3 regions of the Mycobacterium sp. DL genome follow, and region 2 is predicted to be linked to each of the others. Evidence: riboswitches for the same ligand, from Rfam matches in the RefSeq annotation. Region 2 holds a riboswitch; each other region holds the start of a gene.
The links. A riboswitch is a leader RNA that binds a small molecule or an ion and turns the genes downstream of it on or off. The one in region 2 is predicted to bind thiamine pyrophosphate.

Region 1: linked by a shared signal. The riboswitch ahead of thiD (bifunctional hydroxymethylpyrimidine kinase/phosphomethylpyrimidine kinase) and the one ahead of ABDC78_RS28730 (ECF transporter S component) in region 2 are both predicted to bind thiamine pyrophosphate.
Region 3: linked by a shared signal. The riboswitch ahead of thiO (glycine oxidase ThiO) and the one ahead of ABDC78_RS28730 (ECF transporter S component) in region 2 are both predicted to bind thiamine pyrophosphate.

The regions. Positions count from the first base shown of each region.
Region 1 covers NZ_CP155796.1:655,818-660,390, forward strand. The annotation lists gene ABDC78_RS03115 (NAD(P)/FAD-dependent oxidoreductase) at 1-767, opposite strand, end outside; gene ABDC78_RS03120 (septum formation family protein) at 789-1,352, opposite strand; gene ABDC78_RS03125 (alpha/beta family hydrolase) at 1,367-1,987, opposite strand; gene thiD (bifunctional hydroxymethylpyrimidine kinase/phosphomethylpyrimidine kinase) at 1,987-2,850, opposite strand; TPP riboswitch at 2,845-2,952, opposite strand; gene ABDC78_RS03135 (PE-PPE domain-containing protein) at 3,242-4,504, shown strand; gene ABDC78_RS03140 (exodeoxyribonuclease III) at 4,541-4,573, opposite strand, start outside.
Region 2 covers NZ_CP155796.1:6,027,431-6,032,003, forward strand. The annotation lists gene ABDC78_RS28715 (nitroreductase family deazaflavin-dependent oxidoreductase) at 71-493, shown strand; gene ABDC78_RS28720 (SDR family NAD(P)-dependent oxidoreductase) at 502-1,191, opposite strand; gene ABDC78_RS28725 (hypothetical protein) at 1,215-1,787, shown strand; TPP riboswitch at 1,821-1,931, shown strand; gene ABDC78_RS28730 (ECF transporter S component) at 2,053-2,664, shown strand; gene ABDC78_RS28735 (ATP-binding cassette domain-containing protein) at 2,661-4,124, shown strand; gene ABDC78_RS28740 (energy-coupling factor transporter transmembrane component T) at 4,121-4,573, shown strand, end outside.
Region 3 covers NZ_CP155796.1:626,316-630,888, forward strand. The annotation lists gene glnX (protein kinase G-activating protein GlnX) at 1-1,007, opposite strand, end outside; gene ABDC78_RS02980 (NUDIX hydrolase) at 1,163-1,654, shown strand; gene thiE (thiamine phosphate synthase) at 1,638-2,312, opposite strand; TPP riboswitch at 2,350-2,459, shown strand; gene thiO (glycine oxidase ThiO) at 2,449-3,480, shown strand; gene thiS (sulfur carrier protein ThiS) at 3,477-3,674, shown strand; gene ABDC78_RS03000 (thiazole synthase) at 3,676-4,434, shown strand; gene ABDC78_RS03005 (SGNH/GDSL hydrolase family protein) at 4,457-4,573, shown strand, end outside.

The sequences.
Region 1 (4,573 bases), 860 kb from region 2:
CGGGTCTGTCGATTGTGCAGCACCGCCACCGAGATCATCAGCTCATAGATCGTGTCGGTGACCCACCGGATCATTCTCTGCGTCAACGGCATCCGAGCGAACAGTCGCTTGGCGCGCTCGGAGAACCGGAAGTCGACCTTGGGCACCACCCAGATCGGGGTCCGCTGGTACACCGTCAGATCAGCGGCCTTCTTCGCCAGTTCCGGGATCAGCTGAACCGCGGTGGCGCCGGTGCCGATGATGCCGACCCGCTCACCGGTCGGGTCGTAGGAGTCGTCCCACGCCGTGGTGTGGATGATGCGCCCGTCGAACTCCGTGATCCCCGGGATGTCGGGGATGTGCGGTTGGGACAGGAAGCCGGTCGCGGTGATCAGGTAGCGGGTCGTCAGCGTCGCGCCGTCGGCCAGGGCGACATGCCACCGCTGGGTGTCGTCGTCCCAGCGGGCGCCCTGGACGGTGATGCTGAACCGGATGTGGCGGCGCACGTCGTATTTGTCCGCGACGTCGTCGGCGTACTGCTTGATCTCGTCACCGGTGGAGAACAGCCGGGACCAGTTCGGGTTCGGCTCGAAGTAGTACGAGTAAGTGGTCGTGGGGACGTCGACCGCCAGGCCCGGGTAGTGGTTGACGTACCACGTCCCGCCGAGGTCGTCCTCGCGGTCCAGGATGACGAAGTTCTCGTAGCCCATCCGCTTCAACTGGATGGCAGCGCCGATGCCTGCAAAGCCGGCTCCCACGATGACCGCGTCGAAGTGCTCCGAAGTCATGGGTAGACGGTACCCGAGGTATCAGCCTCTGAGGGAACCGGTCCGGGGCGGGTCGAGGGTCGCAATGCAGGTCACAGCACGGTCACCGGCGGCCCAGGTCTCCGCGGTCGGATACAGGACGTAGAGCTGAACCGAATCGTCGGTCATCGCCGCGGGCGAGTAAGTCGCGAGCTCAGGGCCGCATTTGTCGTGGTAGGCCTCGATTGCCTCCATACCCGGGAAGTCACCGTCGGGCATCAGGAGAACAGCGAACACCTCTCCGGCGTGTGGTTCATCGCAGCCGACCGTCTGGACCCGGAGTACCTCGTCACCGTCGGGGATCTCGGCCAGGCAGTCACCGACGGCGACGTCGGTTGCCGTCACGTTGCCGGGACCGATGACCGCCTTGAACACGATCACCGCGCCGATGCACAAGACCACCAGCACCGTGAGCACGATGCCGCCGATCAACCACCAGTTCGTCTTCCTCGGCGGCGGCGGAGGCTGGTAGCCACCCGGGTACGGAAGTGGGGGAGGAGGCGGTGGGTATCCACCGGGGCCGTAAGGAGGTGGAGGCGGGGGTGGCCCCTGAGGCGGCACGGACACACCGCGACGATAGCTCAGTCGAGTAGGTGCAGCGCCGCGTCGACCGCAAGGGCCGGAACGTCGAGTTTCCTGGAAGCGAGATCGTGACGCGCGCCGGTGATCTCGACGATCCGGGTGGGGGCGGCGATCAGGGCGGCGGCCGGGGCGATCTCGTCGATGCTGCCGAACGGGTCCGCGGTTCCGTGGGTGAACACGGTCGGGACGGCGATGCGCGGTAGGTGCTCGGTGCGGGCACGTTCGGGCTTGCCCGGCGGGTGCAGAGGGTAGGAGAACAGCGTGAGCACGTCGAGTTCGAGGCCGTCATCGGCGACTGCCATCGAGGTGAGGCGTCCGCCGTAGGAGTGGCCTCCGGCGACCACGGGAAGTTCCGGGTCTCCGAGCAGTGCACGCATCGCTTCCACCGCCTCGACGATGCCCGCCCGGTCGGCCGCTTGGGCACCCGAGGGAGGTCCTTTGGGGCGGCGCCGTCGGTACGGCAGGTTGTAGCGAACCGCGAGCCAACCGCGCCGTGCCCATTCCTCACACGTGGCGATGAGCATCGGAGAATCCCGGTTGCCGCCGGCGCCGTGTGTGAGGGCCACACCGCCCGCCGGTGTGCCTGCGGGCTCGTGCACGATGCCGGCGATGTCGTCCATCAGCCCAGCCGGAACAGAGCGGACACCGGGCCGTGACCCTGCCCCAGCGGGTACGCGGCGCGCAGGCATTCGGTGACCCAGCGTTTACCGAACGCGACGGCGTCGGGCACCGGGTACCCGTGCGCGAGGGCGCTGGCGATCGCGGCCGCGAGCGTGTCACCGGCGCCGTGGTCGTGGCCGGTGTTGATGCGTGGGGAATCGAACTCGTGGAATTCGGTGCCGTCGAACAACAGATCCGGACTGTGTGTCGAGGACCGCAGATGTCCGCCCTTGACCAGCGCCCACTGCGGACCGAGCGCGTGCAGTTCACGGGCCGCGGCCCGCTGCGTGTCGGCATCGACCACCTCGATGTCGACCAGCAACCGAACCTCGTCGAGGTTGGGCGTCACCAGCGTGGCCAGCGGAAAAAGCTTCTGCCGCAACGAGTTCAGTGCGCTCGGGTGCAGAAGCGGGTCTCCGTGCATGGAGGCACAGACCGGGTCCACGACCAGCGGCACGCTGCCCGCGAGGCCCTGTCCGACCCAGGCCTCGGCGATGGTGTTGATGATGTCGGATGACGCGAGCATGCCGGTCTTGGCGGCCTGCACCCCGATGTCGGAGGCCACCTCCTCGATCTGGCCGGCGATGACGTCCAGTGGGATCTCATGAAAGCCCTTGACGCCCAGTGAGTTCTGCACCGTCACCGCGGTGACTGCGACCAGGCCGTGGATGCCCAGCATCGCGAAGGTCCGCATGTCGGCCTGGATCCCGGCGCCACCGCCGGAGTCCGAACCCGCGATCGTCATCACCCGCAGCGGCGTCTGCCCCGACGGGGCGAGCGGGAGGTAGGTGGAGCCGGTGGTGGCAGTTGGATCGACGGACATTCCGGTGCTTCTCCCTACGCCGGCATTACCCGGTCAGGTTCGTACGGTCGACGGGCCTACCCGTCCTCTCAGCGCGCTGGGCACGCTCCCGCGTTGTTGACGCTGCCACGCTAGCGCAGCCGCCGTGCAGACGGAACCTCGAGCGCCGGTGTGCGTCAACCGGCAGATCTAGTGAATCAACAAATGTTTGCTAAAACTGCTTTGCCGCGTCGATTTTGTGGAGTACGCTCAGCCTCCTGTAGGGGAACTCGTGGGGGGTTTCCTGCCCTACCAGGGGGGTTGCACGATGAAAATATCCAAACGCGCTGTCGTTGCTATGTTGGCCAGTAGCTCATTTCTTCTGTCGCCGACAGCAATCGCCGCACCGCCGGGAGGGGGAGCCTGCGGAACGGTGGGATGTACCAATGGCGCAACCGCACTGCTGGTCGGCGGGGAGGGGAGCTATGCGCAACTCACCGAAGAACAGATGACGACAGCGTTCGGCGGGTACTTCGCGAACTATGACGCGCGCATCAGCGTGCCGTTCCCGGGTGATGCCGAGTTTGCGAAGTCGATCCCGGAGGGTTCGGACAACCTGTACAACGCCATTTACGCGCATCAGGCGGCACTGGGAACACCTCTCACTATCGGCGGGGTGTCCAAGGGGGCGCCGTCCGTTGTCGACGTGATCTATCGCCTACTGGAGGATCTGGAAGACACCGAGGACGGGGTGACTCCGCCGTTGCCGGAGGAGATGACGATCGGCATCTACGGCGCACCCAGTCGCATCTTCTTTGTGGGCGTCAAGTATCAGCCGGTGCCGGATACGCCGTGGGATGTACTCCTCGTGTCGGCGGAATACGACGGCACCGCGGACTTCCCGGATAACCCGTTCAACATTCTCGCCGTGCTCAACGCGGTCAACGGCGCGAAGTTGAGGCATGTCGATGCGGCCTTCTATGACATCCAGACGTTGCCGACGCGCTACAAGGTCGAGCAGAACGCGCTGGGCGGGACGCGGACGACCATCATCATTCCGGCCGAACGGCTTCCGCTACTTCACGACATGTACGAAAGCGACTTCTGGGACCCGAATTTCGTCGCCTTCCTGGACAGGATGCTCAAGCCCATCATCGACAGCGCCTACAACCGGAACTGGTCCTCGACGCAGAAGGGATGGATCGACGGCGTGGCTCCGCTGCCGGCGCCTCCCACCGGGCCTGCGGTGGCTCCCCCGGTAGACCTTGATGGTCCCGAACTCGCTGTTTCCAACGTCACCGGGGCCGACGTCACGGGTTCCGATGTCACGGGTTTGAACGTCACCGGTTCCGATCCCGAAGGTCCCCTGAAGAGTCCCGCGGGCGAACTCGGCGGCGGTTCCACGCCGCCCGTCGTGGCACCGACTGCCGGAGAAACCGAGCCGCCGGCCAAGAAGAGGAAGCTCGACGAGGACGACCTCACCGATGGACTCGACGGCGAAGAACCCTCTGAGGACCTCCAAGAGCAGGAGGAACCGCAGCAAGAACAGCAGGAGGACGACGGTGAGCCGCCCGCGGACAACGGCCCGGGCGACAACGACGAGGGCGACGAGGACACCGGTGACAACGACACGGGCGGCAACGACACCGGTGACAACGACACCGGCGGCAACGACACCGGCGGCAACGAGTCATAGGGGTTGCTGAGACGCGTTGTGTCGCAGAGGTGGAACTCACCGATGCTCGGTGAGTTCCACCAGAACCGG
Region 2 (4,573 bases):
AGTCGGTCACATCTGCAGCACAAGTGGTCGCCACGGGAATAAGTCGACGCTCATCGGTGTTACGCGCTCCGTGACTGAACCAGCTGAACTGAGCCCCACGGACTGGGTCCGCGAACAGACCGCGCGCATTCTCGAACAGGGAACCACCGACGGCGTCGAGATCATGGACCGTCCAGTTGTCCTGTTCACGACCACCGGCGCCAAGTCCGGCAAGAAGCGCTACGTGCCGCTGATGCGCGTGGAGGAGAACGGCAAGTACGCGATGGTCGCGTCCAAGGGCGGCGACCCGCAGCACCCCTCCTGGTACCACAACGTCAAGGCGCACCCGCAGGTGACGGCGCAGGACGGCGAGACGATCGTCGAACTGACCGCACGCGAGGTGGACGGCGAGGAGCGCGCGCACTGGTGGGATCTCGCGGTGCAGGCGTACCCGCCGTACGCCGAGTATCAGACCAAGACCGATCGCCTGATCCCGGTGTTCGTCCTGGAGTAGTCGGGACGTCAGTCGCCGAACGCCTCAGCGGGAACCTCACGCTCGCCGGCACGGATGGCGGCGATGATGCGCTCTGCGACGGCGTCGGGTTGCAGGCCTTCCCGGAGTTTGGGCGCGGTACCGGCGATCGGGCGGTCCGCGAGGCCGGTCTCGGTGTGCGGCGGGCGTGCGTCGATCACGGTGACACCGGCGGCACGCAGCTCACGACTCAGCGCGCGGTCTGCGGCGGTCAAGGCCGCCTTGGACGCGGCATAAGCGGCCATGCCGGCAAGAGGCTGCTCGGCGACCACGGCGCTGATGTTGGCGATGAAACCACGGGACGCGGTGAGCGCCGGGAGCGCAGCCCTCATCAGCCACAGCGGTCCCAGCACATTGGTGAGGAACAAGTCTTCGATCACCGCGTCGTCGGTGTCGGCGAGGGACCCGAACGCGACGACTCCGGCTGCGTTGACCACACCGTCGATCCGGTCGTCGGCGCCCAGGGCTGCCTCGACGATCGACCTGCCTGCCTCCGCGTCGCGCAGATCCGCGGACAGCAGGGTCGCGTCGATGTCGAGTGATCGAAGGGCGCTCATGTCACGGCCGACCAGCGTCAGTCGGGCGCCCTGTTCGGCGAGTTGTGTCGCGATCCGGCGGCCGATGCCGCCGCTGGCCCCCACCACGACGATCGATGCGCCGTCGAGGACTCGGTCTGCCATGCCTCGAACGTACGCTTCCGGATGTGAGGCTCGAAGAAATAGCCCGCCAGGTGGCGTCCGCCGGCGTGTCCACCGTGCTCATCGACGGCCGGTCCGGTTCCGGCAAATCGACACTGGCAGAACACCTTCACCGTGTGTGGCCCACCAGTTCCGTGGTGCGCCTCGACGACATCTACCCCGGCTGGGACGGGTTGGACTGGGCGATCGAGCACCTTCGTACCGAACTTCTGGCGCCGCGCGCCGCCGGTCTTCCGGGACGCTGGCGACGCTGGAACTGGGACACCGGCGCCCCCGACGGATGGCACACCGTCGACCCTCACCGGCGGTTGATCGTGGAAGGGGTGGGGGCGTTGGCCGCGTCCCACCGCCCACTGGCGGAACTCGGGATCTGGGTCGAGACTCCTGACGATGTCCGCAAGCAGCGGGCCCTGGACCGTGACGGTGACACCTATCGGCCGCATTGGGATCGCTGGGCGGCCCAGGAAGAAACATTCCTCATTCGCGATGCTCCCCGCATCGCCGCCGACTACGTGGCAACCGAGGACGCCGACGGCCAGTCCTGGACGTTGACGCGGAATGAGTCCCGCCCGGCCTAGCGCCACAAACCTGCCTGCGCTAGCTTGGGAGCCGTAGAACCACACGGGAGCGCACACCGAGTGCGCTGAGAGGACAGCTGACCGGCTGTCGACCGTCGAACCTGACCGGGTAATGCCGGCGTAGGGAGATGAACGTGACACGTGCCCCTCACGTACCACCCAGCTGAGCCCGCGCTCGTTGCTGCTCGAAATTCACTTCAAAACACCAGCTTTCGCGCCGACCGCGCTGTCAGCGCATCGCCGTCCCCATGCACAAGGAGTCCCCATGGACGAGCAGAACACCGATCACAGGCCCGCAACGCGCTGGCGCGTCGTCGACATCGTGGTCGCCAGCGTGCTGGCGGTGGCCGCCGGCCTCGTCTTCGTCTTCTGGAACATCGCATCCAATCCCCTCTCCGCCCCGTTGATCGCCCTACTACCCGGCCTGCAGGGACTTGTCGGCGGTGGATGGCTGTTCGCCGGCGTGCTGACCGCACTGGTCATCCGCAAGCCCGGCGCCGCCCTGTACGGCGAACTGGTGGCGGCCACGGTGTCGGCGCTGGTCGGCAACCAGTGGGGTGTCATGACCATCGAATCGGGACTGGTTCAGGGCCTGGGCGCCGAACTGGTTTTTGCGGTGTTCCTCTACCGACGCTGGAACCTGCCGGTGGCCGTCCTGTCGGGCGCGGTCGCCGGAGTGGCGCTGGCCATCAACGAGCTGATCATCTACTACCCCGGATCGACAACGGCTTTCGCCGTCATCTTCACGGTGTCGGCAGTGGTCTCCGGTGCGCTCATCGCCGGCGTGCTGTCGTGGTTCGTGGTCCGCGGGCTGGCGAAGACCGGCGCTCTCAGTCGATTCGACTCCGGCAGAGTAGCGAGTCCTGCCGCACGATGAGCCCGAGATCGGTTCCGTCCACCGACGGGGTTGCGGTGACGGCTCACCGGTGGGGCTGGCAGCACGCCGGGCAGAACCGTTGGGCGGTAAGCGATCTGGACCTTCGCATCGACCCCGGCGAACGGGTGTTGCTGCTGGGGGCGTCGGGGTCGGGCAAGTCGACCCTGCTGCAGGGCCTGGCCGGGCTGCTCGGCGGTTCCGAAGAAGGCCATGAGTCCGGACGCCTGCTCGTCGACGGGGTGCGTCCAGCCGAGAATCGAGCACGGATCGGGATGGTGTTGCAAGACCCGGACTCCCAGGTGATCCTGTCCCGCGTCGGTGACGACGTGGCGTTCGGAATGGAGAACTTCGGCGTGCCACTTGAGGACATCTGGCCGCGTGTTCGCCAGGCGCTGCACTCGGTGGGCCTGGAGCTTCCGCTGCCGCAGGACACCGCCCACCTTTCCGGCGGGCAGAAGCAACGCCTGGCCCTGGCGGGTGTACTCGCGATGAATCCCGGTCTGCTTCTGCTCGACGAGCCGACCGCCAACCTCGACCCGACCGGCGTCATCGAGGTCCGCAATGCCGTGGCCGCCGCCGCTGACCTCGCCGGTACCACCGTCGTCGTCGTCGAACACCGCACCAAGGTCTGGCTTCCCGTCATCGACCGCGTCATCGTTCTCGGCCCCGATGGCGACATCATCGCCGACGGCGCGCCGGAGGACACGATTCGACGGGAACGTGACCATCTCGTGCGGTCCGGAATCTGGGTGCCCGACGCGCCCGTCCCCCGCATCGTCCGCACCGCAGCGCCCGCGTCGGAACCGTTGTTGACGGCAACCGATTTGTCGGTGGGTTACCGCTCTGGGCCGCAGGTGCGAGGCGGACTCGACTTCGCGATCGCCCGGGGGCGAGTCACGGCGGTCACCGGACCCAATGGTGCCGGAAAGTCCACGTTGGCCCTCACACTGGGAGGTCTGCTGCCACCCCGAGGCGGCACCCTCGAGGCACAGCCGGACTTCGCACCGTCGCCGAAGAATCGTCAGCCCGTTCGATGGCGGTCCAAGGAACTCCTCACCCGCATCGCGAGCGTCTTCCAGGATCCGGAGCATCAGTTCCTGGCTGCCACCGTTCGCGAGGAGATCTCCCTCGGACCGAAAGCGCTGCAACGCGACAAGGCCGAGATCAGCTCGCTCGGAGACGCTCTGCTCGACAGGCTGCGCCTGACGCACCTCGCAGACAGAAGCCCCTACACGCTCTCCGGCGGCGAGAAGAGGCGACTGTCCGTCGCGACCGTCCTGATGACCCGACCAGGCCTGATCGTCCTCGACGAACCGACCTTCGGGCAGGATCGCCGTACCTGGTCCGAACTCCTGAACCTGCTGGCCGAGATCGCCGACGAGGGCACTGCCGTGGTCGCGGTCACCCACGATGCCGAGTTCGTCGAACTGCTGGCCGACGACCGGATCGAACTTCGATGACATCGGCCGTCGCCGCCCCGCCCCATGCTGCTCGACCCAGCATCAACCCGGTGGCCAAACTGGCGACCGCAGCAGTCATCGCCCTGACGCTGGTGCTCAGCGTCGATTGGGTCTCCGCGCTCACCGCGCTGCTGTTGGAGATCCCGCTGTTCATTGCGCTCGGAGTTCGTCTGCGTGCCTTCCTGATTCGCGGCGCGCTGATCACCGTCGCGGCGGCGCTGACGGCCCTGACCAATCTGCTGTACGGCGAGGTGCGCGGTACCGTCCATTGGCACTTCCTGCTGATCAACGTCAGCGACGGATCCATCGAACTCGCACTCGCGATGTTCCTGCGGGTCTTGGCGATCGCGCTTCCCTCGGTCCTGCTGTTCGTCGATGTCGATCCGACCGAACTCGCCGATGGCTTGGGACAGACACTCAAACTGCCCGCCCGGTTTGTGGTCGGAGCG
Region 3 (4,573 bases), 830 kb from region 2:
GCCAGATCCGACTTGTCGATCGAATCGTCCTGCGCGAGGTAGCGCACCAGTTGCTCCTGCATCAGGTCGATCCGCTGGTAGTAGGACTGCTTGCGGACGTCCTCGTCGCCGCGCCTGATCAGCGACAGGGTTTCGTCGGCCCGTGCCTGCTGGGCGGTGATCGCCAGGTTGGTGACCGTCTTGAGGGACTCCGCCGCGGTGTTCTTGGCGCTGCGGCTGTCCGATGTGGAGATCACCAGCGCGGTGCCCACCCAGATCAACATGATCAGCACGGCCAACCCGCCGGCGACGAATCCGACATTGACCCGTCGTCGGGTGCGCTTGGCCAGCCAGCGGTTCGCGAACGCCCCGAACAGCAGCGTGGCCAGCACCACCAGGATCACCGGCCCGGGGATTCTGGTCGACGCGGTGGTCTCGGCGTCCACCCGCGCCGAGGTCTGCTCGTAGAGCCGCTGCGCGTCCGGCAGGATCTGCTGCTGCATCATCGACGAGGCCTCGGACAGGTAGGACGAACCGACGGGGTTGCCCGCTCTGTTGTTGGTGCGCGCCGTCTCGACCAGCCCGGTGTAGACCGCGAGCCTGGCGTTGATGCGTCCGAGCAGTTGGACCATCGGCTCGTCGGTCAGACCGCTCGACGCGCGCGTCACCGCGACCGACGCATCGGTGATCGCCTGCTCGTAGCGCTGTCGCACCGCCCGGGGTTCGACGCCGGCGATGAACGCGGTGGCCGCGGCGGCGTCGGCGACCGACAGCGTGGTGTAGAGCTGACCGGCGGCGAAGGACAGCGGCTCGGTGTGGTTGAGGACGGTGGTCAGCGCCTGCTGGCGGTCGTTGATCGTCGTCGACGTCGCGAACGCGCTTCCGATCACCAGCGCTGCCAACACAAAACCGATCGTCATGATGCGGCCGGGAGTGGTCCACAGGAACCACCAACGCGGATGCGCCGGGGTGGTGGGTGACCTGGACGCGAGAGGCTCGGTCGACGGATGCGCCAACTCCACAGTCACGTCTGCGCGGACCCCATCTTGGTCTCGATCTCCCCGGCCTTCGTACCGATTGACCCACACTCTATGAAAGAAGTCTAAGAGTTTCCCGTGCGACGTGTGCGCATTCGCGGGCGGCGACTTCCCCGATATCGGGATCTGTTCCCTATCCTGAACGCGTGCGCGGCGACGGTGACGGTTGGGTGGTCTCGGCCAACGGCGCCGCCTACTGGGGCCGACACGGCGCGGCCGGACTGCTGCTGCGGGCCCCCCGCCCCGACGGATCGGCCGCGGTGCTCCTGCAGCATCGGGCGATATGGAGCCACCAGGGCGGAACCTGGGGACTGCCCGGCGGGGCGCGCGACAGCCATGAGACACCCGAACAGGCTGCGGTGCGGGAGGCCCACGAGGAGGCCGGACTGCCCGCCGACCAGCTGACCGTGCGCACCACGGTGGTCACCGCCGAGGTGACCGGGTGGACCTACACCACCGTCATCGCCGACGCCGAGGAACTGCTGGACACGATTCCCAATCGGGAGAGCGCGGAACTGCGCTGGGTCGCCGAGGACGAGGTGGCCGATCTCCCGCTGCACCCCGGCTTCGCCGCGAGTTGGCAGCGGCTCCGCGACCTGACGGCCTCGATCCCGCTGACGTTCAACCACCAGAGCTGAGCAGCTCTTTCAGGTGCTCGGCGGCGGTCTTCGGATCGCCGGCCGCGGTGATCGCGCGGACCACGACGATCCGACGGGCACCGGCGGCCAGCACTTCGGGGACACGGGCGGCGTCGATTCCGCCGATGGCGAACCAGGGCTTGTCGGTGCCGACCGAAGCTGCTGCCCTGACCAGGTCGAGACCCGCCGCCGCCCGGCCGGGCTTGGTGGGTGTGGGCCAGCACGGGCCGACACAGAAGTAGTCGACCTGCTCTGTCGACGCGGCTGTCATCTGGTCGGCGTCGTGGGTGGACCGCCCGACGAGCGTGTCCCCGACGATGGTGCGGGCGACCGACAGCGGGAGGTCGTCCTGGCCGAGGTGCAGCACGTCGGCGCCGGCCGCCAGGGCGATGTCGGCGCGGTCGTTGACGGCCAGCAGCGCGCCGTGGCGGCGGGCCGCGTCGGCGATGACGGCCAGCGCCTCGATCTCCTGCCGTGCCTCCAGCGGGCCGAACCGCTGCTCGCCGGGTGATCCCTTGTCCCTGAGCTGGATGATGTCGACGCCGCCCGCCAGCGCGGCGTCGACGAATTCGGCCAGGTCGGCACGCTCGCGGCGGGCGTCGGTGCACAGGTACAGGGAGGCCGACTGCAGCCTGGCCCGCGTGGCGGAGTCACTCACACCACGAAACGCTAACCCCGTGCCGACGTAGGCTGGTAGCCGACCACACGGGAGTCCCGGGCAACGGGGACTGAGAGTGAGCGCGCCGCTCTTACCGTCACACCTGATCCGGGTCATGCCGGCGAAGGGAGCAGCGATGCCAGCGTTAGCCGTCATCGGCGGTGGCGTCATCGGGCTTTCGGTGGCGCGTCGCGCCGCTGCGGACGGCTGGGCCGTCCGGGTGCACCGCGCCGAACCCGGCGCGTCGTGGGTCGCCGGCGGGATGCTGGCGCCCCACAGCGAGGGATGGCCCGGCGAGGAGCGCCTGCTGCGGCTCGGGCTGGCGTCACTCGAGCTGTGGAAGCAGGGTTTCCTCGACGGACTGCCACCCGAGGTGGTGACCGCGCGCGAGTCGCTCGTCGTCGCCGTGGACCGGGCCGACGCCGCAGATCTGAAGACCGTCGGGGAGTGGCTGTCGGCTCAGGGGCATCCTGTGACGCTGACCAACGCCGCTCGCGACGTGGAACCCCTTCTTGCCCAGGGGATTCGGCATGGTTTCGTCGCCGAGACCGAGCTGGCGGTGGACAACCGGGCTGTGGTCGAGGCGCTCGCCGCGCACTGTGAGCGGCTCGGAGTGCAGTGGGCGCCCGCGGTCGGCGACCTGACCGAGACCCACTCCGCTGACGTCACCGTGATCGCCAACGGTATCGATGCGCCCTCCCTGTGGCCGGGCCTGCCGATCCGTCCGGTGAAGGGTGAGGTGCTTCGACTGCGCTGGCGCCGCGGGTGTATGCCGTTGCCGCAGCGGGTGATCCGGGCACGGGTGCACGGACGGCAGGTGTACATGGTCCCCAGGGAGGATGGTGTCGTGGTCGGCGCGACGCAGTACGAGCACGGCAGGGACACCGCACCGGCGGTGACGGGGGTGCGCGAACTGCTCGACGACGCGTGCGCGGTGCTGCCCGGCCTGGGCGAGTACGAGTTCGCCGAGTGTTCGGCCGGCCTGCGGCCGATGACCACCGACAACCTGCCCCTCGTGGGCAGGCTCGACGCGCGGACCCTGGTGGCAGCGGGCCACGGACGGTCGGGTTTCCTGCTGGCCCCGTGGACCGCCGAGGCGATCGCCGCCGAGCTCCGCGGCGAGCCGCTGCCCGAGACCGCATACATGGCAGGGGCATCGGCCCGATGAAGCTGACGGTGAACGACGAAGCGGTGGAGGTCGACGAACACATGACGGTGGCGGGGCTACTGGACCGGCTCGGAATTCCGGAGAAGGGCATCGCCGTTGCCGTCAATTGGTCGGTGATCCCGCGGTCACAGTGGCATACCGTGCTCGCTGACGGTGCAAAGGTGGAAGTGGTGACGGCGGTGCAGGGTGGCTGAAGTGTCAACCGGAAAGCTGAGTATCGCGGGTCGGGAGTTCGGATCACGGTTGATCCTGGGCACCGGCGGCGCGGCCAACCTCGCGGTGCTGGAGGCGGCGTTGATCGCCTCGGAGACCGAGCTGACCACCGTGGCGATGCGCCGGGTCGACGCAGAGGGCGGCACCGGCGTGCTCGAGTTGCTGGCCCGGATCGGCATCACCCCGCTGCCGAACACCGCCGGTTGCCGTGGGGCGGCGGAAGCGGTGATGACCGCCCAGCTGGCCCGCGAAGCGCTGCAGACCAACTGGGTCAAGCTCGAGGTCATCGCCGACGAACGGACGCTGCTCCCGGACGGCGTCGAATTGGTCAGGGCGGCAGAGCAACTGGTCGACGACGGATTCACCGTGCTGCCCTACACCAATGACGATCCGATCCTCGCCCGCCGCCTGGAAGCCGCCGGCTGCGCCGCGGTCATGCCGCTCGGGTCGCCGATCGGCACCGGACTGGGCATCGCCAATCCGCACAACATCGAGATGATCGTCGAGCAGGCGTCGGTGCCGGTGATCCTCGACGCCGGTATCGGCACCGCCAGTGATGCCGCTCTGGCGATGGAGCTGGGTTGCGACGCGGTGCTGCTGGCCACCGCGGTGACCCGGGCCGCCGATCCGGCCGTGATGGCCGCGGCGATGGCGGCCGCCGTCAAGGGCGGTTACCTGGCCAGGCAGGCGGGCCGGATCCCGAAGCGGTTCTGGGCGCAGGCGAGCAGTCCAGACCTGTGATGAGCGCTTGCGCGAAGAACCGATGACTCCGAGTACGAAGCGCTATGTCGCCCTGGGAAGTTCGATGGCGGCCGGACCGGGGATCCAGCCGCGGGTGCCCGGATCGCCGCGACCCGCGGGCCGGTCGGGCGCCAACTAT